DNA from 3 places in the Evansella cellulosilytica DSM 2522 genome. Region 2 is predicted to be linked to each of the others. Evidence: riboswitches for the same ligand, from Rfam matches in the RefSeq annotation. Region 2 holds a riboswitch; each other region holds the start of a gene.
What was found. A riboswitch is a leader RNA that binds a small molecule or an ion and turns the genes downstream of it on or off. The one in region 2 is predicted to bind cyclic di-GMP.
Positions count from the first base shown of each region.

Region 1: another riboswitch for cyclic di-GMP. It lies ahead of BCELL_RS21965 (anti-repressor SinI family protein); the one in region 2 lies ahead of BCELL_RS14840 (sensor domain-containing protein).
Region 3: another riboswitch for cyclic di-GMP. It lies ahead of BCELL_RS20880 (EAL domain-containing protein); the one in region 2 lies ahead of BCELL_RS14840 (sensor domain-containing protein).

Region 1 covers NC_014829.1:847,316-857,445, reverse strand. The annotation lists gene BCELL_RS03860 (flavin reductase family protein) at 6-608, opposite strand; gene BCELL_RS03855 (alpha/beta hydrolase) at 624-1,229, opposite strand; gene BCELL_RS03850 (methyl-accepting chemotaxis protein) at 1,468-2,994, shown strand; gene BCELL_RS21965 (anti-repressor SinI family protein) at 3,128-3,256, opposite strand; cyclic di-GMP riboswitch class I at 3,299-3,391, opposite strand; gene BCELL_RS03845 (response regulator transcription factor) at 3,601-4,311, opposite strand; gene BCELL_RS03840 (ATP-binding protein) at 4,335-7,631, opposite strand; gene recQ (DNA helicase RecQ) at 7,929-10,085, shown strand.
Region 2 covers NC_014829.1:3,184,400-3,194,529, forward strand. The annotation lists gene BCELL_RS14800 (hypothetical protein) at 1-261, opposite strand, end outside; gene BCELL_RS14805 (hypothetical protein) at 511-771, opposite strand; gene BCELL_RS14810 (class I SAM-dependent methyltransferase) at 892-1,614, shown strand; gene iadA (beta-aspartyl-peptidase) at 1,946-3,112, opposite strand; gene BCELL_RS14820 (hypothetical protein) at 3,258-3,524, opposite strand; gene BCELL_RS14825 (ATP-binding protein) at 3,634-4,875, shown strand; gene BCELL_RS14830 (thioredoxin family protein) at 5,365-5,838, opposite strand; gene BCELL_RS14835 (disulfide oxidoreductase) at 5,835-6,278, opposite strand; gene BCELL_RS14840 (sensor domain-containing protein) at 6,425-8,248, opposite strand; cyclic di-GMP riboswitch class II at 8,377-8,460, opposite strand; gene BCELL_RS14845 (thioredoxin family protein) at 8,802-9,023, shown strand; gene BCELL_RS14850 (KTSC domain-containing protein) at 9,101-9,313, shown strand; gene BCELL_RS14855 (putative bifunctional diguanylate cyclase/phosphodiesterase) at 9,678-10,130, opposite strand, start outside.
Region 3 covers NC_014829.1:4,570,221-4,580,350, forward strand. The annotation lists gene BCELL_RS20870 (class I SAM-dependent rRNA methyltransferase) at 1-147, opposite strand, end outside; gene BCELL_RS20875 (ABC transporter substrate-binding protein) at 276-1,592, opposite strand; gene BCELL_RS20880 (EAL domain-containing protein) at 1,623-4,286, opposite strand; cyclic di-GMP riboswitch class I at 4,392-4,471, opposite strand; gene BCELL_RS20885 (CapA family protein) at 4,596-5,741, opposite strand; gene BCELL_RS20890 (glycerophosphodiester phosphodiesterase) at 5,760-6,671, opposite strand; gene BCELL_RS22835 (hypothetical protein) at 7,256-8,143, shown strand; gene aguB (N-carbamoylputrescine amidase) at 8,406-9,284, opposite strand; gene BCELL_RS20900 (agmatine deiminase family protein) at 9,301-10,130, opposite strand, start outside.

The DNA.
Region 1 (10,130 bases), 2.3 Mb from region 2:
TTTAATCATGGCCTTTCTAAGGAGAAAAGATCACCTAGCTTCGTATAATCTTTTCCACCTAGCCGAGCAACGGGCTTCAGTTTTTTCACATCTATTTTTCCTTCTTTATACACCGAGTCAGCTATATGATATTGGACTACTCTGCCAATAATGAAATCGGTTATCGTAGTATCTTCTTGAAAGACAAGATGCTTTTCGAGCATACATTCCATTCTCACAGCTGCTTCCTTTAACCCTGGTGTCTTTACTCGAATACTATCGATAAGGGAAAGTCCTCCCCTCTTCACTTCGCTTTCATCGGGAGGCAGGTTTGCAGCAGCTTGATTTGCAGCTTCTACGTTTTCTTCATCGGTAACATGTACAACAAACTCTTTCCCATCCAAAATGTTTCGGGATGTGTCCTTCATTATTCCATTTTTCCGGCCAATCGATAATGATATTAGTGGTGGCTCAGATGAAACGACATTAAAAAAACTAAATGGTGCTGCGTTAACTACGCCTTCAGTTGATATAGATGTCACAAAAGCAATAGGTCTAGGTAAAATAGCGCTTGTTAACATACTATAGTTCTCTTTTTTACTTAAGGAATGTGGGTTTATACTTACCATAGAAGGAAACACTCCCTACATATTTTTTTCATACCATGCTTTCACTTGATCTATCTCTTCTCTCGTCAGCTGATGTCCTTGATTTGCCCAAAACACGTCTACTGCTGCTCCCGCTTCAGAAAGAGTCTTATCTAGCTCCTTTGTTTCTTCTGGTGGACAAATAGGGTCATTTGCACCAGCCCCAATAAAGACAGAAATTCCTTGTAGCGAAGGAATGTCAATACCACGACGCGGAACCATCGGATGCAATAGTGCCGCTCCCTTTAACGATTTTTCATAATGATAAAGCAGGCTTCCAGCGATATTTGCTCCGTTGGAATATCCTACAGCAACGACGTGTTTACGCTCAAATTCATACTGCTCTGCTGCTTGATCAACGAAATCTTTTAATTCCTTCGTTCGGTTTATTAAATCTTCTTCATCGAATACTCCTTCTGCAAGTCTTCGAAAAAAACGATTCATGCCGTTCTCATCGACATTACCCCTTACACTTAATACAGCAGCACCAGGGTCAATCATTTCCGAAATTGGTATCAAATCATGTTCATCTCCGCCAGTACCATGTAATAGTAACAAAGTGTTCTGATTACCAGCTTCTCCTTTTTTAAACACATGTTTCATTGACATTTGATTAGCCGCCTCCATTTTCTCCAATCATCTTACTATAAAAAAGTAAGTAATAATATTATATAATAATGAAATTATTCAATTCAAATGTAACGCTCTTCGATAACCTTTGCACTCGCCTAAAAATCTACATAATTCGACAAAATAGTTGTCTCATATTACTGCAGCAACTATAATAAAAATAGCGTTTACAACTAGTTTTACTATCACTTTTCATCAGGAGGATTCTAATATGAAAAAAAGAAAGCATCTGATAATGCTTTACATTACGGCCTTTATCTTTTTTCTTTCCATTGCTGTTCATGTATTACACCGTCATTTCCACTTTTTAGAAGGGTATTTCTTGTCTCACCACAATCATTCATCACATAGTTTTTCTATTCCTTTAAATATTTTAGTAGTTATTCCTTTTATTTTCTTATTAACTAGCGTAATTTTATATTATAAGAATAAAGAGCATCAGCAAATTTCGTTATTCATTATGCTCTCATTAACATTGAGTAGCATATCACTTATTGCTGGTGGTGATGGTTTAGTTGAATACCATTTCTCGATTTTTATGGTGTTAGCTGTGTTAGCATACTACGAAAGCATTCGTTTAATTATTTTCAGTACTATTATTTTTGCTATTCAGCACTTTGGCGGATACCTTGTTGCACCTGAGTTGATTACCGGCACAGCTGATTATCCTTTTAGTCTTTTGCTCATTCATGCTGTATTTTTAATATTTACAAGTAGTGTTCTTATCATCCAAATTAATATTAGAAATCAATATGTAAAAGAATTAACGAAAAAGGAAGAAGAGCAAAGAGATGTTTTAGAGAAGGTTACGACTAAATTAACAAGTACATCAAAGGACGTTTTACAAAGCATTGAACAACTAAACTTAGGTGTAAAGGAATCAGTTGCTGCTACTGGTGAAATAACAAATTCAATTCATACCATTACCGAAGGGGCTACAGAGCAACTGCAAGTTGCTAGAGTTAGCTATAACTCAATAGAGGACGTTTCTTCTGATATACAACTTATTAGGGAACAAATGAGACGTTCAAAGGACTCTTCAAGTAGCACGCGATCACTTGCACAATCTGGATCAAAAAGTATGATAAATACGGAGGGCCAAATGAAGGACATTTCAAATGCAGTACAACAAATGAACGAAGTTGTCGATCGACTACAAGAGCGTTCTTCCAAAATTCAGCAATCGGTCACTTATATGTCTGACATTGCAGAGCAAACAAATCTATTAGCTCTCAATGCAGCTATCGAAGCTGCCCGAGCTGGTGAATCAGGAAGAGGCTTTGCTGTAGTTGCAGATGAAGTTAGAAAGTTAGCCGATCAATCTGGTCATTATGCTCACCATGTTGCGAGCATTATAGAAGATTTATTAAAGGAAACGCAAGAGATTAGTATCGTTATGTCCGAAACGACGCAACAAGTAATGGAAGGTGCAGACCAATTATCATCTACAGGTGAGGTCTTTGAAAAAATCGTTGCTCAAACGGAAGTCGTCCACCATGATATAGGCGCTTCCTTTAAAATGTGTCAATCAATAGTAGAGAAAGTAGAAACGCTAAAAGCATCCATCAATGAAATGACAGATGTTTCAGAAGAATATAAAGCGAGTTCGGAGAATATGTCTGCTACAGCTGAAGAACAATTAGCAACGTATGAGAATTTTACCGACACGACTACACAATTAAAAGATATGATGGAAGAACTCGATGCCATTGTTGCTAGCTTTACAAAAAAAACTTAAATACTCATGAAAAAATGAGGGGACTTAAAGGTAAAATCAACCTTTGAGTCCCCTCTTACACATCATATAAAATACATATTATAAACAATATTAATGCCTGAAACGACCGATTACATAGTAGGAATGATTATTTTCAACTATGTACTTTTTTTTCATAGCTTTTTTTCGCCAAAAATATTCTAATATCTTTTGGCGTTAACCCCAAATCTCTCGCTTCCTTCAATAAACCTTTCCACTCCTCATCTACTGCCACCATCTTCATGTTCCCCAAAAACATCAAACCCCTTTCCGATAATCTTGCCTACTAGGTAACCCGGCTATCATAGACATTAAACATTTAGCCCTTAGATCCGTAGTTTTGCGCCTCTACTTTTCAATAGATTTGCCTTTATCTGGTAGGAGTTTTTAGTTTACCTGCAACAAAAGACTCAAAACTTTTCACCCTATTTTTCTGATTTATCAGATTATAAATCCGATGCCAAACTATTATGAACACCCCCACAGTGTTTTATAGTTCTTATTATCTATCACTATAAATAAAAAAGGTTAAAATGGAGTTAAAATTTTGTATGTTTTTATCTACAATTAATTACAAATTTCCACAAGCTATCCTTTAATGTCCTCGTCAGCAGTACTGAATTTATACCCGAAACCTCTCACCGTTTTAATTAATTTTGGCTTTGATGGATTTTCCTCGATTTTACGACGTAAGTTACTAATATGTACCATGACGGTTTTTAAATCGCCACAATGATCAATGCCCCAAATTTGATCATAGATTTTTTCAGCACTAAACACATGATTTTTGTTTTCAACTAGTAGCATTAAAAGTTGTAGCTCCTTTGTGTATAACGAAACTTTATTCCCTTTATTGAAAACATCATAACTATCTAAATCTATTTCTAGATTTCCACATGAAAAAACACGCTTTGGTTCATTGCGATTTGCATTCATTTTACTACGTCGTAAATTTGCTTTTATTCTTGCTTCAAGCTCCGTAAAATCAAACGGCTTCGTTAAATAATCATCAGCGCCCGCATCTAATCCCTTTACTTTATCTCTTATATCCCTTTTACAACTTAAAAATATAATGGGTGCTTCTGAAAGCATTCTAATTTTTTGACAAATCTCATACCCTTTCATTCCGGGTAAAAGTATGTCTAATAAAACTAGATGGGGATTATTATTTTGTACGATATTAATTCCCTCATAGCCGTCTTTCGCAGTAAAAACTTCATACGAATGCTTTTTTAAGTATAATGCAGTCAATTCTCTAATATCTTCGTCATCCTCAATGATTAACACTTTTTCTTTCATTCTTAACAACCTCCATAAATCAATTAGTCTACGATAGGTAACGAGATACAAAAGATTGCGCCATTTCCCTCTGTACTTTTAACTGATATTTCTCCATTATGGTGATGAATAATTTCTTTTGATATTGCTAGCCCTAGTCCTGTTCCAATCTTTCCATTTATCACTTTTTCTCCTTTAAAAAATCTCTCAAATACAAATGGTAAGTCACTTTCTTTTATTCCATGTCCATTATCCTTAATTTCTATCATAACCTCTTGCCTATCCTTCACCACAACATTAATCCAAATATCGCCGCCTTCATTTGTATGCTTAATCGCATTATAAATGATGTTAGTAAAAACTTGATCCATACGGTCATTATCAATGTCAATTCGTATATCTTGCTCCTCATTACCTGTAAAAACTGGTTTATGGAGTGTAATTTTCCGCCTTGTCACATCCGTTTCAAATTTATCGTACATTTGATTTATCCATTCATGTAAATTGCGTTCCTTTGTCATTAGTGTGATATCACCTGACTCAAGCTTAGAGATATCATATAAATCTTCAATTAATCTATTTAACATATTTACCTTATTCTCGACAGATTTTAAGTAGTGTGCGTCATTCGCTTCAATAATTCCGGCTCTCACTGACTGAATATAGCTCTGTAGAAAAGTGACAGGTGTGCCAAATTCATGTGAAATATTTGATAGCATATGCGTCCTAGCGTTTTGTAATTTAATTAAATCCTCATTCGCTTTCAGCAATTCATCATTTACCTCTTTTAAGGCAACAGTTCTCTCTCTCACTTTCCCTTCTAGTTCGTCGTTTATTTGTAGTAGCCTCTGATTAACATCATCAAGTTCTCTCATTTGCTCTTTTATTTTTCGAACTGCGAGACTCAATTCTATTAATGTTTTTGTCCTTGAAAGAAGCTCTCTTTTTTCACAAGGTTTTACGATATAGTCATTTGCACCGGAATCAAATGCTGTTACCTTATCATATTCTTGATTTTTAGCTGTAAGAATTAAAACAGGTAGCTCTAGTAAAGAAAATCTCTTCCTTAATTGCTGACAAACTTCATATCCAGACTTTCTTGGCATCATCATATCTAATATGAGTAAGTGATAATTACCACTTTCCACTTTGTGTAATACCTCATCTCCGTCCTTAGCAGTATCGACGTAATACCCTTGTAATGATAAATGGTTTGACAATAGCTGGAGATTTACTCGTTCGTCATCAGCAATTAATATTTTTATATTCTTTCCTTTATTATCAATCATTAACGTTTCGTCATCGATATGGTGACTATACTTAGAATGTTGCTCTGAGAACAGAGTTGCACTTACTTCTTCTTTAGCCTCTTTAAAACCAACCTCTTGAAATAGAGGTATTAAAAAAGAAAAAGTAGAACCTTTTCCTTCCTGTGATACAACGGATATATTTCCACCGTGTGCTTCTATTAGCTTTTTTGTAATATTCAAACCTAACCCTGTTCCACTCTGCTCTTCTGAGTTATTTCCCCCTCTATTAAAGGCATCAAATATCGTATCTATTTGATCGGCAGAAATTCCAATTCCTGAATCTGTTATATGAACTTGAAGCATTTTTCCATCTTCTTCCGCACTTATGACAACTGTCCCGCGTTCTGTGTATTTAATGGCGTTTCCTATTAAATTAAAAAATACTTGCTGTAGCCTATTTTCATCCCCTAACACAGGCCGTATATTAGTATCTATTTCATTTATTATTCTTATATTTTTCTCGTTAAGTAAAGATTGACTCATGATAATAACAACATCAACAAGCTCCTTTAAGTGAACCTTCTTCAAATGAAGATTCATAGCGTCATTTTTCAATATAGAGAAGTCTAAAATATCGTTAATTAAATGTGACAGCCTTTTACCACTAGATATAATCATACTCAAGTGTTTTTTCATCGACTGCGTCATTTTCCCTGTAGCTCCATCATACATCGTTTCCGCAATACCGATCATGCCATGAAGCGGCGTCCTTAGCTCATGGGACGTCATTGCTAAAAATTCATCCTTTAATTTATCTGTTTTCTTTAAATTTTCTAACGCTCTTAAATTACTTTTTATTACCTCTTGCTCAGCTTGTTCCTTCTCTTTTTTCATCATGTTTATTTTATCGGCTAAAGCAAATGAAAAAAGTAAAAATTCAATAGAAGCTGTAATTTGCCATGCATATTTCGTAACGAAATAAATTGGAAGAAACCCAGCATCTGCTAGCAATGAAATAATAGTCCCTATAAAAGAAATGTGCCAAGCTAAAAGAAAATACTTTGCAGGTTGATACCCTTTACGATAACAGGAAATACCGGCCCAAATCATTAATAAAACTGTTACTCCTGAGCTTATTACAACAAGGTTTAATGCTAAACTATAGGAGTAAAAAAGTAGGAATATAATGACAAAATTGCAGAAAATCAAATAATTAAATATACTATTTAATCCTGGTATCACCTTTCTCATTTCTAAAAAGCTTTTTGCAAACAAATACCCGAATATATTTGAGATTAGCATAAATAACACGATGGCACGGTTATTCCACCAACTTTGTTCTGGCCAAATGTACTGATATGCCGTACCAGTAAAGGACAAGTGTATAAAAATGTTCGAGGCAATAAATAAAACGTAAAATAAATAGCTCCAATGTCTTAAAGAAAAAAATAAAAATAGATTATATAATGCCATAATAGATAATATGCCGAAAAATATACCTAATAAAGCATATTCAAGTTGGCTTTTTTCAATAAAAGCATCTTGATGCCAAAGAGTTATTGGAAGTTGCATCGCACCTTCAGATTCAAACCTTAAATATAATGTTGTAATATTATTTTCTTCTAATTGTAATCGATAAACGAAATTACGATGGTTTACTTCTCTATTGTCAAAAGGAAGTAAATCACCTGTTTCACTTACATAGGCATTTTCATAAGCTGTTTCTGGGAAATATAACGATAAATAGTCTAACGTAGCATTATCGATTTCTAGCAACCAAATGTCTTTTGAAGATTGATTCCGCAAATGAACCTTCACCCAATATACCGTATCTGTATATCCATAATTAGGTATACTTTCTTGATTTAATTCAAATGTACCCTCAAAACTGCTTGAACGTATATCATCTATCGTATAGGCGTTGTTTATGTCCGCAAAAATACTAATATGTTCTTCTAATTGGATCCTCTTAGTATTATCAAAAAGTGAAACGACATTTTCATTCTCATCGCTGGAAGCTTGTACGATTACGGAAAATAAAAGTAAACACGTAATGAAAGAAATGAGACTAACCAATATGTTTCTACGCAATAGACAACCCTCCTAAAAACCGACATTTTATGTTGGTATTACCATTATCGCTACTCCCTCACCTTTTTTCAATATATTCTGAGTTATTTAATAATGAATAATCGTTTTTTCACTAGGCTCTTTTCGTATACCTTTCTTTTCACCAAGTTTGGAAAAGCATCAATTTTTACGAAAACAGCCTCTAATAAAAGTATTAGATTATTTCAAACACTCTTTAATGCAATATAATATGGTAGAATGATAGTATCTTTTTTAGGATCCTACATAAGAGTTGCATTTGTTAGGAGGATATTAATTATGTTAGATCAAGCGCGTTCCTTCCTAAAACAGCATTTCGGTTATGATTCCTTCCGTTCAGGACAAGAACAAATTATCACAAATATTCTTTGTCGTAATCGGACGATGGGAATTATGCCTACAGGCGGGGGGAAATCTATTTGTTACCAAATACCTTCATTGTTGCTCCCTGGACTTACAATTGTTATATCTCCATTAATTTCACTGATGAAAGATCAAGTAGATGAATTAAAGGAATTAGGTATTTCATCCACTTTTATTAATAGTACCTTGTCCAATAACGATGTAAATGAGCGTTTGTCACTTATGAGACAAGGACATTATAAACTAGTTTATATCGCTCCAGAAAGGCTAGATGCCCCTTCTTTTATTAATAGTTTAAGCGGTATTGAAGTATCCTTAGTCGCAATTGATGAAGCCCACTGTTTGTCACAATGGGGACACGACTTTCGACCAAGCTACATGAAAATACCACATTTACTAGAAAAGCTTGATACAAAACCTGTAGTGCTTGCGCTTACTGCAACCTCAACTCCTGAAGTCACTGATGACATTTGCGTGGCAATGTCCATTGATAAAAGCTTCGTTGTTCAAACAGGTTTTGCTAGAAAGAATCTCTCTTTTCACGTATTAAAGGGAATAGATCGCGATCACTATATAAAAAATTATATTACTAGAAATATTGATCAATCTGGGATTATTTATGCAGCCACACGAAAGGAAGTTGAAAGGATTTACACACTCCTTTCTTCGATGAATCTTTCTGTAGGAAAATATCATGGTGGGATGTCCAATCAAGAGCGTGAATTCATGCAGGAGCAGTTCGTCTATGATGATTTAAAAGTGATGGTAGCTACAAACGCTTTCGGAATGGGAATCAATAAATCTAACGTTCGGTTCGTTATTCACTATCAAATCCCGAGAAATATAGAAAGCTATTATCAAGAAGCTGGGCGTGCTGGAAGAGATGGGGAAGAAAGCAGTTGTATTCTTTTATTCTCTCCTCAAGATATTAGAATTCAACAATTTCTCATTGAACAGACTGATATGACCGATGAAAGAAAGGAAAATGAATACCGAAAGCTGCAGGCGATGACAAACTATTGTCATACTGAAAGCTGCCTACAAGCATTTATCCTTCAATATTTTGGAGATAGTAAGATCGAGTCATGTACAAAGTGTGATCACTGTATCGATGATCGAGTTTCTGAGGATGTCACTCGCGAAGCGCAAATGGTATTTTCCTGTGTGAAACGAATGAGAGAACGTTTCGGAAAAACACTAGTTGCTCAAGTATTAGTAGGCTCAAATAACAAAAAGCTGAAGGACTTTTCATTAGACAAGCTTACGACATACGGGCTCATGAAAGGAAAAAGACAAAAGGAAGTTAGTCAATTTATTGATTATTTAGTTGCTTCACAGTTTTTATCATTAAGTGACGGTAGTTTTCCCCTGTTACAACTGACAGAGAAGGCCGTACTCGTTTTAAAAGGCGAAGAAACTGTAGAACGCAAAGTGGAAAAGCAGCCCAAAAAAATTTCTACTTCGCATCCTTTGTTCGAGGAATTGAGGCAATTACGTGGAGATTTAGCAAAGGAAGCAAATGTACCACCTTATATTGTTTTCTCTGATAAGTCGTTAAATGAAATGTGCACCTACTTACCTATGAGCGTCGAAGACATGCTAGAAATTAAAGGTGTCGGAGAACAAAAATTTGAGCGTTACGGGGAAATATTTTTATCGGCAATTAAAAGCTATGTGGAAAACAATCCTGAGGCTAAAAATGACTCCGCACCTAAACTATCTCCACCACTTGAAAACCGTCGAATCACACAACATAACGTTGATCTAAATGGCGCTAAGGTTCCTAGTCATTTACTAAGTATTCAACTTTTTCAAGAAGGAAAGACAATAGAAGATATTGCTGAACAACGAGGTATAACTACTGTAACAGTCGAAAATCACCTCCTTCGTGGCGCCACTAGTGGAGAAAAAATTAGTTTTGATCATCTTATTTCAGACGAAACAAAGCAACTCATTGTTGATAAAATTGAAGAAGTTGGTTTGGCCCACGGGATTAAACCGATAAAAGAAGCATTGCCAGAGCATATTAGTTATTTTGCTATAAAAGCAGTATTAATGGATGTTGAAGTGTAAAAAATTAATGAATACAGTTATGCAATACTATAAGGATAACTCAAA
Region 2 (10,130 bases):
TAATAATTGTTGGCGATAATTAAAAATATCATCTTTTAATTCTATATTTTCGCTAGACAAATTCTCCATTTGTGAAGATAGCTGTTCATTTTCTTCTTGCAAATTTGTGACTTGAGCAGCTAGAGATTGATTTCTTTCAATGAGAGTTTCTATATCATCTGTATCTTCTAAATAGTCAACGGCACCATTTGTTTGTTCATTTGAGCACGCCACTAATAGAACGGTAAATGCAAAACAAGCGGATAAAAATACCCTTTTCATAAGTACGCTCCTTTTAAAAATAAAATTGATTACTATAATAATAACTATTATACAACTTATTTATTATACATTTTTCATTAAATGATACTATGTATTCAAAGATAATTAATTTTATCACTTTCTACTTACAGTTGAAAAGGGTGAATTAATGTCGAAAACTGTTACATGTTTTTTTAATTGATAGGTCCATGTCTGAAAAAACCAACTCCATCATAGATGAAGTTGGTTAAATCGCAAGCAAGCCCTTTTTTACCAGAAAAATGCTGTACCTAAAGCGAAACCACCTATAGCAGCAAGGGAAATGGGAACGAGACCAGCTCCCCAGCCCCAACCATAGCCAAATCCATGGCCTTGTGTTTGTGGTTGACTTGGTTCTAGCCAAACATATTGACGATCAATATCTACGATCTTACCAACATACTCTTTTCGTGTATTAAGACAATATATTTTTACAAACTTTCCTCTATGCTTACAGCATAAGTCATAGTAATAAGCAGCATTCCTCATCATGCCACCTCCTTTTCTTCTTTCAACAATAGTGTATTTAACATACATCTATTTTGTATGGACAATTGCCACGTTCTTTCAAATTCCTTTTGCATATATTAATATTGGGAGGTTGATTTTTAAATGAATGACTATACGAACATGCTTGCAGCCTATGGTATTACCGAGGCACGACCTGGAGGAAAAAAAATAACAAATCAAATTTTAGACGATTATCCAATAAAGAAAAATTGTTTAGTACTAGAAATTGGTTGTGGCATTGGTGATACTGCAAGTGCAATTGTTAAGAAGTTTGGTGCGAAGGTTGTTGCACTAGACTCCCACCCTAAAATGATTGAAAAGGCAAAAAATCGTCATATTGAATCAGAGAACATCATCTTTAAGAATGAGGACTTCTTAAATGCTACCTTACCAAAGAAAAAAGCTTTTGATGTAGTTATTGCAGAATCTGTTCTATCCTTTACTAACCTTGATTCACTATTACCGAAAATGTATGAAACCTTAAAAGATGTTGGTCAACTTTATTGTTTAGAACCAATATATTTAACTGGACTAAAGGAACATGAATTAGAGGAGTACAAGAGGTTTTACGGTTTTAAAAGCTTACTTACAATGGAAGAGTGGAAAGCTCTTTTCTTAAAACACGGATTTACTCTGAAACGCGTTTTAAAAAGTGAAGAAATTGATCAAGAAGACTTGTATGTATACCCAGAACTAATTGTAGACGATAATTTAGAAAGTAAGCATTCTGAAACATTGAAAAAGCATCAGTTTTTTTCAGAAAAATATTATCCATTTTTTGATTCCGCTTACTTTATCCTAGAAAAATGCTCTACCAAGGGATAATGTTAATATTTGCGTAAGCTGCGAGACCACTGTGGAACAGTTTCCAGGTAAGATCCCAGGGTGATAAACCGGAGGACACTGAAAAAATGGTGTTCTTTTGAGGGACTGAAAAAGGTCGATATTTACCTTTTTCAGTCCCTCTAAGCAATGTGCGTAGCCGTTGCAATCGTTAAAATGCCTGATAGGAGTGATTTTCCCCCTATCAGGCGAGCGACTGCAATACAAATAAAAGTCACTAAAAGCAAGTGTCGTAAGAGAGGTCAATACATTTTGCCAACTGGCGTTCTAAAAGAGTCCGTTCAGAGAATCACCCTTTTTTTATACATCTAAATTATTCAAAGGTTCCTCTTTTATTTTCTTGCCCCTCTTTCATCAGCCATTTCCCTTTTGCCATAACACCTTCGATCACAAGCGATTGTTTATTTATTAAAAGAATGTCTCCATCCTTCCCCTTTTCTATATTACCCTTCTCGTTAAGCTGTAACATTCCTGCTGGATTAGATGTGGCTACTTTTAAAGCAATTTCCAACGGTACACCTTCATTTAAAACAGCCTTTCTTATTTCATCATATAAACTTGTAACCCTACCAACGCCTAAGCCGATGAAATTTCTATTTTCGTCAAATTTTGGTAAGCTTCCTTGACCATCTGAAGTAAAGGAAATATTTTCAACAGGAACATTTGCCTCAATTAGCTTTTTCAAACATTTACTGCTTAAGAGTTCATCGTTATCTGAACGGGTAGTACTCGTCGTAAAATCGACGTATCCACCCTTCTTAGCATATTCTATACCTGCTTCAAGTAATGACTTTGTCCGATTAATATGAGTAGGAATGAACTGTTTCCTCGGAATATCCGTTGTCGTTACAACCTCTTCGAGTAATTCAAGCTTTCCGCTCCCATCACCAACATGGACGACAACTGCACCACCTTTACCAGAGAGTAACCCTCCAACTCTAGATTCACTTGCAAGCCTTGCTAATTCTTGACTCGTCGGTTGAGAGGAACGATGATCTGCAATAGCAATTTCTCCTGAACCTATAATCTCATGGATAAACATAATATCAGTCTCAATAGAATCTGTTAAAGGGGTAACTGGTACATGATAATTACCTGTTAAGCAAAAGCAAGTAATACCTTCCTCTGTTAAACCTTTTGCTTTCGCTACAAGATTACTCATCGTACGTGCTGCGCCATCTGTCCCTAAAACACCAACGACAGTAGTAATACCACCTTTAATGCAATCTGATAGCTGAAGTTCAGGTGTTCGAGTACGGAAGCTACCTTCCCCTCCTCCACCTGTAATATGAACATGACCATCAATTAATCCAGGTGCAACGATTTTACCGGTGGCATTAACAATTTCAGTATGTTCACTAATCCCTTGAATATGTATGTCTTCGTCTATAGCAGCTATACGACCACCAATAATCAATACATCCTTCTGCCCTACATAATGTGGTGCATAAACTTCCCCATTTTTCACTACAGTAATCATAAAAAAATCCCTCTCTCTTAATTTCTCTTTCTATAAAAGAAAAACTAAAAACGAGCTTGGTGAAGCTAGTTTTTAGTCTTCAATGAATTGGAAAAAATGAAGTTGACTCAATAGGTAAAAATCAACCTATTGAGTCAACCTTTGTTTAAGTATAAAAATAAAAGGCTATAGAAATAGCGATAACACCTAATATTCCTAACAAAATTGATGCGTTGGCTTCTTTATTTTTATATAGGAAAATAGAAAGAAAATATATACCTACCATTAAAGCCATAAATAATATTCCATCGATAATTGGGTGGAATAATGTCGTTTGCATTGTCGTATATTCATATATAGAGTAATTTACTAGCATGGCTATTGACCAACCGACAAAAATCCCAACACCTATGTATTTAAGTAGTTTATTCAAACTATGTTCACCTCTTTTTTATATTTTTACTTTTTATTTTTAAAATATTGTAATTATTAGTCAGAATACGTAAAATAAAGTCACAGGAAGAAATTGGAGGCCCATCGTTATGGAACTGTTTTTTCAGTATCTTTTTCAAGCATTTATTATATTAACACCTTTATTATTTTTTCTTACCCTTTCAAACAATTTTCAGTTAAAAGGTCATATTGCTATTCGTTTATTAAATTATTCAATCTATATCATTATATTTTTACTAACAGTGCAGTTTCCTATATCAATATTTAGTGACCATGTAATTGACTTTCGTCATATTGTTATATTTTTGGCAACACTTTTTAACGGTGTAACTATTGGTGCCTGCTTATTAATCATTGATCTCATCTCTCGAATACTTTATGGAGATACCCATTTACTTCTTTGGTTTATGATTAGTTGCTATTTTATCATAATAGCTCAATGGTTATCAACGAATGACAGAAGCTGGATTACTCCGAAAAATTTTGCAATGATATCATTTTTGTTTCTCATACCTTATACAATAATATTTTTATACCCAATTAACTATTTCTCATCTTCTGAATTTCACATTTTCTATAGTGTTATCATAGTATCTCCCATCCCAATTGTTTTTATTATGATTGCTTACGTACAACAAATTGAATTAAATGCCAATCTGAAAAAAGACTTACAGAAAAGTGAGCAATTACGATTAGTGAGCGAATTAGCTGCTTCTATAGCGCATGAAGTACGAAATCCAATGACAGTTGCCCGTGGATTTATACAACTGATTCACTCTAATTCAAAATTAACATCCGAAGAAAAACGCTATTTGAAGCTTACAATGTCTGAACTTGATCGAGCACAGTTGATTATTACTGATTATTTATCATTAGCAAAGCCAGCTGATAAAGCTACGAAACAAATTCAAATATATAGCATCATTTATAAAGTGTTACATACGATTGAAGCTTATGCCCTCATGAATAATGTAAAAGTGAAAATGGATGTTCAAGAGGACATTACGATAATAGGAAACGAACAAAAGCTCACACAAGTAATTTTGAACTTAACTAAAAATGGCATTGAGGCTATGGAAAACGGTGGGGAACTAATCATAAATGGGTACCGTGAGAGGGAGAAAATTATATTATCCATAAAAGACACTGGTATTGGAATGTCCAAAGAACAATTACAACAAATAGGTAAGGCTTATTATTCAACTAAGACAAATGGCACAGGCTTAGGTTTAATGGTTTCCTATAGTATCATCGAATCTTTAGGTGGTGCGGTTTCTGTCAAAAGCGAAATCGGTCAAGGAACAGAGTTTATTTTAACGTTTTCACATTAAATAGTATGGTTTACCCACCAACCTTTTTTTATCTCTTAAGAATCAACACTAGTCTTTAACAGAGTCCTTTATATGGATGAGGGTGTAAAGTAAGTAGTGCCGATCCTAAGGAGAAAAATACAAAAATAACCGTAATTCCTAGTCCAAATAGATAGCAAATTGGACTAGGAATTTTTATTTTATAACATTTCCTTCAGTTATTCTTTAATTGGAACACGAAATATTACTTAGGGACACTGAAAAGTGAAAGAACACCCTTCCTCAGGGCCCTCGTGTTCTTTCACTTTTTCAGTGTGGCCTCAACACCAAAATCTTCACTTTTTAATTTACGATAAAATTTCCCATTAACCTTCCAAAATAAGCTGATTTATGAAAGTAGAAAACATGAGCGAAATAGATATTTATTTAATATATATTAGGGTAAAAAAAAGAGACCATTTCACATAGTGAAATGGTCTCTTTTTTTCTGTACAATTTATAGTTTTCTCATTATTCACCTAGAACATCTTCACGATAAAACTGTTCATAAGCTGCTTCATTAAATAATCCGACTTTTCGGCTCACCTCAACACCATTTTCATAGTGAACAAGTGTTGGAGTATAATCAATGTTGTAATCATTAAAACCGTGGTTAAATTCAAGTAAATTGAATAACACAACATCAACACCTAACTGTTCTGCTAAAGGTACTAAAACTGGGGTGGCCTCATTACAATATTCACATGTAGGGCTATAAAAGTATACCGTTACCGTTTCCTCATTTTCTAGCTTACTGTTTAATTCTTCAGGTATTATGACATTTTGATAAAGTGGATTATCAAGCTGATTTAATGTCTCACGATGTAATTGATCCTTACCAAAAGGATTACCTTCCGATTGCTGTTTATTTTGCTGAGATGTAACGAAAGCTAATGCAGCAAAAATAATGACAATAATTAATCCGAAAATGATAACCTTTTTCACTTTTCCCCTCTCCTCTCTGTAACAATCACGTAAACCATAATAATTGAAATGGAAAGAAAGGCGATTAGTGCTAGAAAAGGAATTGTGATGAATCCAAACCAATTAATATATAAATAATTGCATGGGATAATCCCACACCCTTCAGCAGTCTCACTTAACGCTGGTATTCTTTCTAGCATTACATGGTAAATAGAGAAGCTTAAGCCGATTAAACTAATAGGCAACGTATAGTAAGCCTGTTTCGAATCCTTCTTTATTGCTGCAATTGCTAGTGTTATTGCTAAAGGATACATAAATATCCTTTGCACCCAACAAAGTTCACAAGGAATAAAGTTTTCAATTTCAGAAAAGTATAAAGACCCGAGGGTTGCTATTAATGCTATCCCCCATGCAAGAAGCATAGCATATTCAATTTTCTTTTGTTTTGCTGTTATCGCCATAACATTTTCCTCTTTCCATAGTATTATGCAATTTGGATTGAGCGATTATACTATAAACTGATATTGGGTTTGAAGTCAAAAAATACGCTTTCTACCTTATACATCAGTATAACAATATAGAGAAAATGTTAATAGGTTACATGGTCCTATACGTTTAGTTTCATTGACGGACTAGTTGACTCTATATATTTTGTTACAGCTTCTGGTGGAAGCGGTTGGCTATACAAAAATCCTTGCATTTCATCGCAGCTTAACTTATTTAAAAATGCAACCATTTCAGACGTTTCTACTCCTTCAGCAATGACTCTCAGCTTCATATTGTGTGCTAATTGAATGATAGAAGTCACGATTGCTTGATCATTAGTATTATCAACTACCTCTTTAATAAATGATTGATCTATTTTTAACGTATCTATCGGAAATCTACGTAAATAACTTAATGAAGAATAGCCCGTACCAAAGTCATCGATAGAGATACTGACTCCAAATTGCTTTAGACGATACAACGTTTTAAGACATTCATCACGATTATAAAGTAAATCATTTTCCGTTATTTCCAAGTCTAACAGTTTTGGAGACAGGCCTGTTTTATCTAAAGTATTTTTTACTTTACTAACAAAATCTGGTCTCTGAAATTGCTGGGGTGAAATATTTATACCTATCCTTAGTTCATGACCTTCATTATTCCATTTCTTCGCTTGAATACAAGCTTTTTCAAGTACCCAATCCCCGATTTGGTTAATTAATCCTGTTTCTTCAGCAATTGGAATAAATTTGTAAGGAGAAACCTTTCCTAACTGTTCATCGTTCCACCTTAAAAGTGCTTCTACTCCGATCACTTTGTTTTCTTTTAAATCAATTTGAGGATGATAATATAGCTCAAAGTTTTCTTGCTCCATAGCAATTCTTAATCTTTTTTCCATAAGTAATTTTTCGTCATGCTCTGTTCGAATTGACGATTGATACCATTGAAAATCACCCTTACCTAACTCTTTAGCGTAGTGCATAGCCATTTCCGCTTGTTGAATTATTTGGTCATAAGTGACTCCTATGACAGGAAAATACGAGATTCCTATACTAGCTGTGATGTATAGTTCATTTCCTTTTACATGAAATGGTGATTCAAAGGCTAGTAATATTTCTTGAGCCAACTCTTGTACTTCCTCTTTAGACTTTGGAGAATGAAATAATACGGAAAATTCGTCTCCCCCATAACGATATATTTGCACTTTTTTATGTTGGATACTACTTAACGTTTGAGAGATAGATTGTATTAGTTTGTCTCCAGTAAAATGCCCTAAAGTGTCGTTATAAAACTTAAAACGATCTAAATCAAAGAAAAGAATGGCAAAAGGAAATTTCTCTGCATGCTTCATTTCAATTCTTGATCTGACATCTCTTTCAAATTTATCTCTATTTGGTAACCCTGTAAGAGTATCTACTGCTCCTAATTCCTTTATTACTTTTTCTGCCTGCTTTAAACGTGTAACATCTCGATGCATGATGAGAAATATATCGCTTTCCTGATTTGATTTTATTAAAGGCATTATTTGTGTCTTTAATATAAGCGGATTTCCACTTTTCTTTAAGGGAATCATTTCAAAGGAAGTGATTTTTTGTGATGCTAGTGTGTTACTAAACAATTCCCGTTCTTTAAATGAACGGTGTTGTAATGATAAATAGTTCACACCTATTAGTTCACTTTCTGAATAATCTAAAAGATCACAAAATTCTTCACTAACATATGTAATTGCACCCGTATCATTAACAAGTACGATCAATGCTGTCGTTTCTAATGCAATTTTAAATCTACTTATTAATTGTTCATATTGTTGATCTAGTGCTTGATCACTTTCAATGCTTGGCTGTTTTTCTTGACCCCAAACATGTGAAAACCATTTAGGCAAGTGAGAATGGTAATTTTTTTCTATAGTCTTCTTCTCTATTGAAGGTAACTTATTTATTTCCATTCTGTTCCTCCTTGAATTATCATTATTCATCCATGATTAGTTTGGGATAATCCCTCGTTTTGTACTGAAATATATTCCAGTATACAAAACTAACATTATTAAGTTGTATCAATATTAAAAACCGACCTAAATAACAAGGTCGGTTGCACTACTAGCTCCTGTATGTCCAAGTGCCCAAATCAAGACATATATTCTTCGCTACCTTTTAAATTTTTAGCTTAGTTAAAACTGATGATGATTTTACAGCTGATTTCTCACGAAAGGAAGCTGAAGTAATAAACACGGTATGCGAGTATCCTAAACTAATAATCAACTACATTTTACCATGCGCGCATTTCTAGAAAAGATTACTAGTTTAATTGTATTATTTTCTAAAGTAAAAATACAAGCATAATTTTACATTTTTTTTATAAAAAATCGATATTTGCTGAATAATAAAGTTTTCTAAATAGTAACAATTTAGTCACATCACTGTCAAATGATAGCGTTTCCGGTCAAAAACAATGGATTATAATAAAAATAAGAATAGACAAGTGAGGTGAGTGAATTGGAAGTGAAGCTGTTTGTTAGTTCAAACATTAATGGCAAGATCGTTGAGAAAAGGTTGAAGGAAGTCATCAATGATATTGGCTTACATGCTCACGTAGAAATTCACCATCAAGATCCCCCTACTTTAAATGGATTTTACTATACTCCAACACTAGTCGTAAACGATAAAGTTGTATCAAGTGGCAAAGTATTATCAAAACAAGAAATGACCAACTTTTTTTTATAGGCTCGTTTCTTTTCTATTATATCGGGTATCCTATTAGTAAGAGTAATTCCCTAAAGAAAAATTAGAGGGAGGGTATTATGGAAACAGTTGAATTGAACCACGGTAAACTATCTTACATTGAGTATGATGAGACAAATAGGCATCTTCATGTACATTTTAAGAATGGTGAATACGTTATTTATTATGAGGTTTATAAGCTCGATTACGTCGGTTTCTTATCAACAAAGAACTATACAGAGTTTTTTGAGGAAAGAATCGAGCCTCGGTACCCATCTCGAACCATAAGTTAAAATTGTAACTGTCCATAAGTGAGGAGTTTGGCAATAGTTACAATCGCTGTACCAATATAATCAAATACAAAGGTACAAGTTATAAGTGAAGACTTAAAGGGAGACTCAAAAGGTAATTTTCACCTATCGAGTCTCCCTTATGCAATGGTTGGTAGCGTCGCAATCTCTTAAAGGCCACTTAAATGGAGTTCTTATAGTCAGCGGGTGGCGAGTGGACATTGCCACCTGTCTTTATAGACGCTGAAAAAGTTGCTCTTTACTTTTTCAGTGACCTTTTTTTATGTTAATGGCATTGATTTGCACGTTGTGTATAATCAAGAAATAAAACAGACTTATAGTAGCTGGCACATCTTTGAGACTGCCTCTACTCGTTTGCGTGATTTTTGATTAAGTAATTGTTGATTTCCTTTTGCGAGATTGGTTTACTGAAGTAATATCCTTGTAGTTTGTTACACCCCCATCTTCGCAACATATTAAAGTGTTGTTTCGTCTCTATACCTTCTGCTACTATCGTCACACCCAATACTTTTTTTAAGTGAACAATCCACCTTAACAAATGTTTTTGTTTTTCGTCACCGTTATCAGTTTTTTTTACGAAGCTTCGATCAATTTTTAATTCGTCAATTGGAAGTTCTCTTAAATAGCTTAAAGAACTATATCCAGTACCGAAATCATCTATACTTATTTTCATGCCGTGTTCTCTAGCTTGACTAAGTAAAGATTTTGCTTTTTCAACATCTACAGCAACAGATTCAGTAATTTCCATAATAAAATGATGAGGGTCTAACCCAGTTTCCTTTATAATGTTTACTAACTT
Region 3 (10,130 bases), 1.4 Mb from region 2:
ATTTCCTTCATCAAATACCCGCAGCAAAGCACCTTCTTCAAGTTGAGCGTTATCATGCTGAAGCACGTCTTTCGTTAATAGTGGATAGCCACGTTTATATTTGTTTGTAAACTTACTTTTTAAAGTTACTCTTAATTCAGTCATCATTGTTCCACCTTTGCTCGTTGCTAGTCCCATTATACGCATAACACATAGATAAAAAAACATTGTCAACTCAAAAAAACTTTCATTAGCTCTTCTGACACTAATGAAAGTTTTTATGCATAGCGTATTTATTATTTTGTTACGCTTCCCCTTAATATTTCCATATCTTCTGCTAATTCGTATTCAATATTCTCAGTTAAAGCATCTAATATTTGACGCGGACGTAGCCCTAATTCTAACGCATCATAAATCGTGTTATCCCAAATGTGTTGAGTTTTAAAATCTAGCGGCGTTAAAAAGCTTTCCTCCGTTTTGGACATCATATCCTCGTATAACTGCTGTGTTAATTGGCCTCCGAAAAATGGGTTTTCAAATGAAAGTACCTCTTCATTACCTCTAGCAGGAATATAAGCTGGTACAGAGTCTATTAAGCCACCCATCATTCGCTCTGTCGTATAGTATTCAACAAAATCCCAAGCAGCTAGTTTATTCGTGCTTGCTTCTGGAATAGCTAAGTTCACACTGTTTGTCCAGCCATAAAGGTTGAAAGGCAGCCTCGTTACTCGCCATTTCCCTTCTTGTTCAGGTGCAATTTGTTTAATATAGTCAGCTCCCCATGTCCCTAAGTAGATCATGACATATTCATCATTTCTTATCGCTTCACGCCCATTCCATCCGTAAATATCTAACCCAGGAAACATACCATTATCCTTTACGTGTTGTGCATGATTAACAGCTTGAATAAATTCACCATCATCTCTAACAAGTTTCATCTCATTATTATAAAATCCTCGAGTCGATTCATACAATCTAATTACTTCTATCGGCCATTGTAGTATCCATTTATCATCTCTTCGTAGCGTCTCACCTATTAAAAACCAATTTTCTGGTTCCTCCATGTACTCGGCTAGTTCATCAGGTTCAGACGGAAAACCATAATCCTCCATAATATCAGCGCGATAATAAGTTACTAAAGGCGACGTGTTAAATGGCATCGCAAGTAGGGACTCACCATCTAGTGATAAAGACACCTCCCAGAGTGCTTCTGGGAAATTGTGCTTATGCTGACCTGCAAGATATGGTTCATCCAGTAAATTTTCAAATCCATCCATTGATTTAAAAGAAGCTAAATAAGGAGAATCAATGACCATGATGTCTGGTACATCCCCAGTTGCTATTGCGTTAAAATAGGCCTCATAATAATCATCGTATTCAAAGGTAGTGATTGAAAATTCTATGTTAGGATGCTCCTCTTGATAATCTTGAAAAGTCTCTTCCCATCCATCATGATAGTAGGACCAAACTTCTAATTGTATACGCTCATCATTATTTACTTCCGTTTGCTCATATCCTTCATCAGCATGTATAGGAATTTCCATTTCGATTGGTTGACCGTGACAGGCAGCTAAAAATATAAATATAACAAAAAATAAATAGTGTGCTTTCACTCCATGTCCTCCTTCCTATTTGGAAATCCCTTAACGTTGTAATAATTGTTTTAATTCACTCGCCTGCACTGGCTTACTAAATAAGAAGCCTTGCAGCTCATCACAATGGTACTGCTGTAAAAGTGCTAGCTCATCTTCTGTTTCGACCCCTTCACCAACGACATTTAACTGGAGACTATGCGCTAGTTCAATGATCACTTTTACCATCGATGCTTGTTTTTCATTTTCTCCTATGTTCCTTATAAACTCTCTATCTAGTTTCACCTCAGAAATCGGCAATTTTAACAACTGATTTAATGAAGAGAAGCCATTACCAAAATCATCAATGGATACTTTTACACCCATTTCTTGCAATCCATTAAGTGTATGAATAACATCATCCATTTTTTTAATAAATACGCTTTCCGTTATTTCTATTTGTAAATACTGCGCTTCTAGTCCCGATATTGTTAATGCTCTTTTTACCATTTCACTTAAATAGCCATGATAAAAATGCTTTGCCGAGATGTTTACCGCTACTGGTACTTTTTTCAAGCCTGCATCTTGCCATTGTTTATTCTGTTTACAAGCTTGCAATAAGCCCCATTCATCTATTTTTAAAATAAGGCCAGATTCTTCTGCAATTGGAATAAACTTTCCAGGGCTAACATTCCCTAACTCTGGATGGTGCCAACGCATTAAAGCTTCCATTCCAGACATTTCATCCGTTTTTGCATTTACCTTCGGCTGGTAATGAAGCTCAAATTGATTCCGCTCTAATGCTTCTCGTAATCCATTGTTAATCATCATTCTTTCTGAGAAGTCAGCCTTCATCGATTGATCGAAAAATTGTATATAATTTCTTCCTTTTTCTTTCGCATTGTACATGGCCATGTCAGCAAACCTAACAAGTCTATCCAAAGTATCCCCATCTTTCGGGTACATACTAACACCGAAACTTGCTGTTACATAAAGGGACATGTTATTAAGAATGATTGGTTCAGCAAACAATCTTTGCAATTTCCCACCGAATCTTTTTACCTCTTTCTTATCAGCCTCAGTTAACACAATGACAAATTCGTCTCCGCCTAGCCTAAACACTTTTATCTTCTCTTTCTCTAATTTCATCAACTTGTTGGATACAAGCTTCAATAGTTCATCACCAACTTTATGGCCTAACGTGTCGTTGATTTGTTTAAACTGATTTAAATCAACAAACATGACAGCGATTGTTGGTGCTTTTTTGTTTGCCTCAGACTGTAGTAAGCTTTCTAAATACTTTTGAAAATGCTGTCTATTTGGGAGGCCTGTTAACATATCGTAGTACGCTAATTTTTGTAGCTTTTCCTCTGATTTTTGCAGCATCCCCGCTTGCTCTTCTAGCTCCTTATTCATATTGTTTGTTCTTTGAAACATTTGTTTCAGCTTCGTTGACGTATATTTAAAGTTTTCTATTAATAAATCAATTTCCTTCACGTTACTTTGTGGCCAATCAATCGTTTCATTGTCACCAATTTTATTAGGTAATCCTGTCGTTGTTAATGTAAGTTGGTTTAAAGTACTAACCAAATTCCTATTGATCACCCTTGACATTAATAATGCAACTAAGGCAAATATAAGTAAGAATCTAAATTGATCCAAAAAGTCGGTAAAAATTCGCTCTTGCTGATAAGACAATGGCATTTCTACATATATTGTTAGTGGAAGCCCTTCAATAGGCCTTTCGTAAATAAAGCTACCTTTATTCCAATTCATAATGCTTGGCTGCTCATTTTGATTAGCTGGTAGTTTCTGATAATAGCGTTCTGATAAATAGTAAACATCATATTCTGAAAACCAATCAAAATAGTCTCTCATATGAAATTGTTCATTCGTTGACGATAATATGATATTTTTTTCATTTGTTACCACGACATTATATATTTCATCCTGTATGTTTCGTTCTAGCAAGCTACTTAATTGACTTTGCTTCACGGTATCAAATAAAGACAATTTCATCATGTCTTTCGTATTCCATTGCTTAATTTCACTCTCAATACTTCGAGCATTGTTACTCAATAAATGAGAAGTGCTTCTAATAGATGACTCATACGCACTAATGCTATTTATTGCAAAATTAATTAAAAATGGAAAGGTGATAGCAACAATGATGATGTGTAGTATTAAATGCTGTGAGCTAATGTATTGTTTTTTACTGCCCTTTATCCATCTTTCTAATGGTGTATAAGCGAGTATCATATCAGCTATTAATGCATTACAAACACCGCTTAAGATAAGAATTGCCAAATGCACATACAGTAATGTACCAGTAAATTCAGGATAGTAGCTGCTGTACATCATCGCCGTTAATGGCACTCCAATTATAAGCCAAAAGAGACCAACCATTAAAACCATACTGCTTTTTCGTCTAAATAATAAAATAACCCCAATGAAAAAGACTTCTAGTATCATCGTAATCTCAGTTATATGTAACTCATAAAAGAGGAATCCTATAATAAATATGACGATAGCGATTGCTGTCGCTTTAACAAGGCTGAACAACCTGACAATTAATAATAAAAATAAACTAGCAAAGCTCACCGTCATGCCAAAAACTAAGGGAAGATCGAATAATTTAGTTATGAGTGCGCTGAAAGAGAGAAGGAGAAATACAATTACATACTTAAACGACTTACTGAACACTAGATTTTTTGCCTTTTCTTGCTTCAACATCATTCCTCCTCCACTTGTGAATATATTACTCTTGTTCACGAAAACGTTTTCGTTAATAAAAATAGAAAAAACTGCATATAACGTTATAGCAGTTTACTCTAGAATATACTAGGTAACCCGGCTATCATACTATGCTTAGACCCGTGGCTTTGCGTCCTGCACTTTCGCACAGTTTGCCCCAATATTAAATTTATTTTAAAAATTTCCAATTATCGACATAACTCTTCATTTTATTATAGTATGTATTGCCCTCGTTGAAAAGTATTTTCGTTAAAATAGTCTTAGTGCTAAAGTAGGTGTTTCTATTCCTTGCTACTCTTCATCTAAATAAAGCAATGTATGCGCAATCGTTTCTTTAAAAGTCGAACCTGTTATTGGAGAGCCATCTGTAGACTCTAATGGCTTTACACGATAAAGGTCATTCTCTTGTACTACTAACGTAGGAATAATTTCAGGATTTTTTATGCTAACTTCTACATCCTCTCCGTTAGTTATTTTCGTTATCTCCACTGTGCCTATCCCTCCGATATCAGTAAAGTCAAAGTACTGACCTGATAGGAAATTTCCTAAAGAATAAAAAACGATTGTCTCGTTGTCATTTACATCGTTTTCTACAATTTCAATTGGTTGTAGTACGTGTGGGTGGTGACCATAAATAATATCGACTCCAGCTTCTGATAATGTTTGTGCTAGTTGCCTTTGCTCCTGGTTAGGCTCTCTTTTATATTCATCACCCCAATGCATGTGTACAACGACGACGTCTGTTTTTTCTTTCAAATTAGCTACGTCAGATACGATTCTGTTTGGCTCAATTAAAGCAACTACGTCCGGGTGATTTTGCGGGATAGGAATCCCGTTTGTACCATATGTATAGGCAAGTACACCTACCGATATCCCATCCATTTCTACTATGCGGTCCGTTTCTCTATCTTCCGTATTTCGATAAACACCAACATAATCCATCTCAATCTCATCGTAAAAGTTCAGTGCACTATTTACCGCCTTCATTCCCCGATCTAACGTATGGTTATTCGCACCGATCACCATGTCGACTCCCACGTCTTGTAAGTTTTCTACTATTTCTTGCGGGCTATTAAAGGCTGGGTAAGAGGATAAACCGATTTCCACTCCTCCTGGCATCGATTCTTGGTTTGCCATTAAAAAATCCGGTTTCTCTAAAAGGTGGGCAACCTCTTCAAGCATTGGGGAAAAATCGTATTTGCCTTCATCCGTTTCGGCAAGCTCATAAACACGATTATGCAGCAATACATCTCCTATTGCTCCAATTGTCATTTTCTCCTCAACAACGACAGCTCTTTCTATGTTGTCATTTGCAGCGTTTAATAAAGATAGCTCATTTTTTCTTTCTTCAAAATGTTGACCTTCGTATTTTCCTTGTTCTTGACAGCCAAAAAGAATTGCCATCAAAACAAAACTCGCTATTATCCTTTTAGTCATTTTTCCACTCCTTTCTTATCACTTCTTATCACTCAGCTTTCGCTTCACTTTATCAGGATAATTTGTAATAATCCCCGATACCCCCCAATTTAATGCCGTTTCAATTTCGAATTCATCATTTAATGTATAGGGATGAATATATAACTGAAAACTTTTTGCCTTTCGTACATAGTCTTCATTTATTCGTTTAAAATTCGGTCCTACGCCTACCGCATACTTTTTAATCAATTTTAACTGTTGCTCGTCTGTATTTGGTCGTTTTAATAACTGGAATAATGGAATATTGGCGTTTTGTTTGTGGATGTTAACTAAACACTTTTCATCAAACGATTGTATGATGATGTGATCGTCTTCAATTTGATATTTTTCAAGGAGGTTTAATAGTTCCATCTCCATCTTTGGGTAAAGATGGGGAGATTTTAATTCTATGATGTATTGAATACTATTGCCAAAGGTCTCAAATACTTGCTCTAACGTAGGTACCTTTGCTCCAACGTACTCTTTTTTTGCGTATTTCGGGTATTTTTCGTTAAACCATGATCCAGCATCTAGTTGTTGTATGTCATGTAATGAAAGATCCTTTACTTTTCCCTCACCATTTGTCGTTCGATCAACTAATTTGTCATGTAATACTATTAGTGTACCATCTTTTGTACGTTGAATGTCCAACTCGATAAAATCAGCTTCCATTTTCTTAGCTAATGCAAACGCTTCTAACGTATTTTCTGGCGCATAGCCAGAGGCTCCACGGTGCGCAACAACATAAGTATCTTCTATAGGAAGCTTTGCTTTGTTTACGCTATACGCTAATTCATGTATCTGTGTATTTACTGCTGTGCTTGCTTGAGATAATGGTATCAACATCATCAATAACAATGCGATTTTTATACTCATGTAAGCTTTGTGCAACTTGTATCTACCCTTTCTTATTTCGTAAGTAATATTATTCGATATTAGTAGAGTTTCTATACTTGCTTAATGGAAAATATTGCTGGTTCCGAGGGGAGATTGCGTGTTTTTTATTGCATAGTTTGGGAGAATTTCAGATGGGGTGTTGCTAACTTACCTTCAGGTGCTTTTTCTTTTGCTCAAGGGCTGATGGGGCGCCGCCATCTTTCCTTCACACTTTTTTTTATTCGCTCAAGGGCAGTTGGGGCAACGCCATCTTACCTTCACGACACTTTTTATTTGCTCAAGGGCTGATGGCAACGCGCCATCTTAACTTCACGCTATTTTTTATTTGCTCAAGGGCTGATGGCAACGCGCCATCTTACCTTCACAACACTTTTTATTTGCTCAAGGGCTGATGGCAACGCGCCATCTTACCTTCACACTATTTTTTATTCGCTCAAGGGCAGATGGGGCGCCGCCATCTTACTTTCACACTATTTTTTATTTGCTCAAGGGCAGATGGGACAGCGCCATCTTACCTTCACGCTATTTTTTATTCGCTCAAGGGCTGATGGCAACGCGCCATCTTACCTTCACGCTATTTTTTATTCGCTCAAGGGCTGATGGCAACGCGCCTTCTTTCCTTCACAACACTTTTTATTTGCTCAAGGGCTGATGGCAACGCGCCATCTTACCTTCACACTATTTTTTATTCGCTCAAGGGCAGTTGGGGCGGCTCCATCTTACCTTCACAACACTTTTTATTTGCTCAAGGGCTGATGGCAACGCGCCATCTTACCTTCACGCTATTTTTTATTCGCTCAAGGGCAGATGGGGCGGCTCCATCTTACCTTCACGCTATTTTTTATTCGCTCAAGGGCAGTTGGGGCAACGCCATCTTACCTTCACGCTATTTTTTATTTGCTCAAGGGCAGATGGCAACGCACCATCTTACCTTCACGCTATTTTTTATTTGCTCAAGGGCTGATGGCAACGCGCCATCTTACTTTCACACTATTTTTTATTTGCTCAAGGGCAGATGGGACAGCGCCATCTTACCTTCACGCTATTTTTTATTCGCTCAAGGGCAGATGGCAACGCGCCATCTTACCTTCACGCTATTTTTTATTCGCTCAAGGGCAGTTGAGGCGGCTCCATCTTACCTTCACACTTTTTTTTATTCGCTCAAGGGCAGATGGGGCGGCTCCATCTTACCTTCACGCTATTTTTTATTCGCTCAAGGGCTGATGGCAACGCGCCATCTTACCTTCACAACACTTTTTATTTGCTCAAGGGCAGATGGGACGGCTCCATCTTACCTTCACGCTATTTTTTATTTGCTCAAGGGCAGATGGCAACGCGCCATCTTACCTTCACACTTTTTTTTATTCGCTCAAGGGCAGTTGGGGCAACGCCATCTTACCTTCACAACACTTTTTATTTGCTCAAGGGCAGTTGGGGCGGCGCCTTCTTTCCTTCACACTTCTTTTTCTACGCTCAAGGGCAGATAACACACCGCCATCTTCCCTCCACACACTTTCCCCACCGCTCAAAGGCAGATGGCAACGCTCTCGCTCGCTCCCTTTCCCTAAAACGTAGAAATGAGGCTGTCCCAAAAGCTATTAAATTTTTGGCAATGGCTCCACTCACCGCGCGACCACTATAAAAAACCACTTATAGTGGTCTTTAAGGGATTGCGGTGGCTACGCACATTGCTTAGAGGCTGACTCAAAAGGTAAAAATCGACCTTTTGAGTCAGCCTCCTACTAAACATTATTCAACGATTAATTCTCCATCGTAGGAAGTAATGATTTTATATAGATCTGGTCTACGATCTCTAAAAATTCCCCACTCTATTCTTTGTGTGTCTAGTTCATCTAAATCAAATTCTGCGACTAATACTGTTTCTTCTGTTCGGTCTGCCTCTTCAATTTTATTGCCTTGCGGTCCTGCAATGAAGGAAGAACCGTAAAACGTAATTTTAGAATCATCGTCTTCCTCCACTCCGACACGATTTGAGGCAATAACGGGAACGAGGTTTGCCGCAGCATGACCAAGCATCACGGTTTGCCAATGATCTTTAGAGTCGATCGTATCATCATGTGGCTCTGAGCCGATTGCAGTTGGATAAAAGAGAAGCTCCGCTCCCATTAATGCCATACATCTAGCCGCTTCTGGATACCATTGATCCCAGCATATCCCTACGCCAATTTTTCCATACTTTGTATTCCATACTTTAAATCCTGTATCACCAGGATTAAAATAAAATTTTTCTTCGTAGCCAGGTCCATCTGGAATATGACTTTTTCGGTATGTGCCAAGAAGCGAACCATCTGCATCGATAACGACTAATGAATTGTATCTCGCATTGTTTTTCTTTTCGTAAAAGCTAATTGGCAATACGACTTGAAGCTCTTTTGCTACCTTTTTAAAATGGTTGATCGCTCTATTACTTTCTATTTCAGTTGCATATGCGTAATACTCTGCTTTTTCCTTTTGACAAAAATAAGGCGTTTCAAAAAGCTCTTGAATTAAAATAATGTTGGCTCCCTTGTCTGAAGCCTCTCTCACAAGCTTATCGGCCTTACTGATGTTTTCATTAACATCACATGAACAGCTCATTTGTGTTGCTGCTACCTTTACTTTTCTCATCATTTCACCTCATTGATTAAATCATTTGCTGAGTAGTACAGTGGACATTTCCACCTTCTTTAATGATTGCCATTCCATCAATCGTTCGTATCTTTCGATTTGGAAACACTTGCTGCAGCACATCGATTGCTTGGTTATCTGTCTCTTCTGCAGTACCTCCGAAAACAGGTAAAATAATTCCATCATTCACAAAGTAAAAATTTAAGTAGCTCAAAGTAAGTCTTTGTGATTGTTGCATTACTTTTGGTGGTTGATTAATTTGAATTACTTCTAAACGTCTACCTTTAGCATCTGTCGTATTCTCTAAAATAGTTATATTTTCTTGCGTGATTTCATAGTTTTCGTCATGTTTATCTTCGCACACTTGCATAATTACTTTCCCCGGTGCAGCATAGCAGGCGATATTATCTACATGACCATCTGTTTCATCCCCACTTAATCCGCGCTTTAACCAAATTATTTTTTCAACACCTAAATATGTTTTCAAATGCTGTTCTATTTCCGTCTTACTAAGAGAAGGGTTTCTATTAGGATGCAGTAAGCATTCTTCCGTTGTAATTAACGTGCCTTCTCCATCAACATGAAAGGAGCCACCCTCCATTACAATTGGTGCATCTATTTGTTTTATGTTAAAATGCTTCAATATTTTGGGCGCGACATTGTCATCTAAATCCCAAGGGGCATATTTTTCTCCCCAAGCATTAAAAATCCAATTTATTCCTGCTTTTTCACCAGCTTCGTTGATCACAAAGGTTGGACCATTATCACGTAACCACGCATCGTTATGCTCAATGGATAACACCTCAACGTTATTGTTAAGAGAAAATAATTCATTTACTTTCGCGA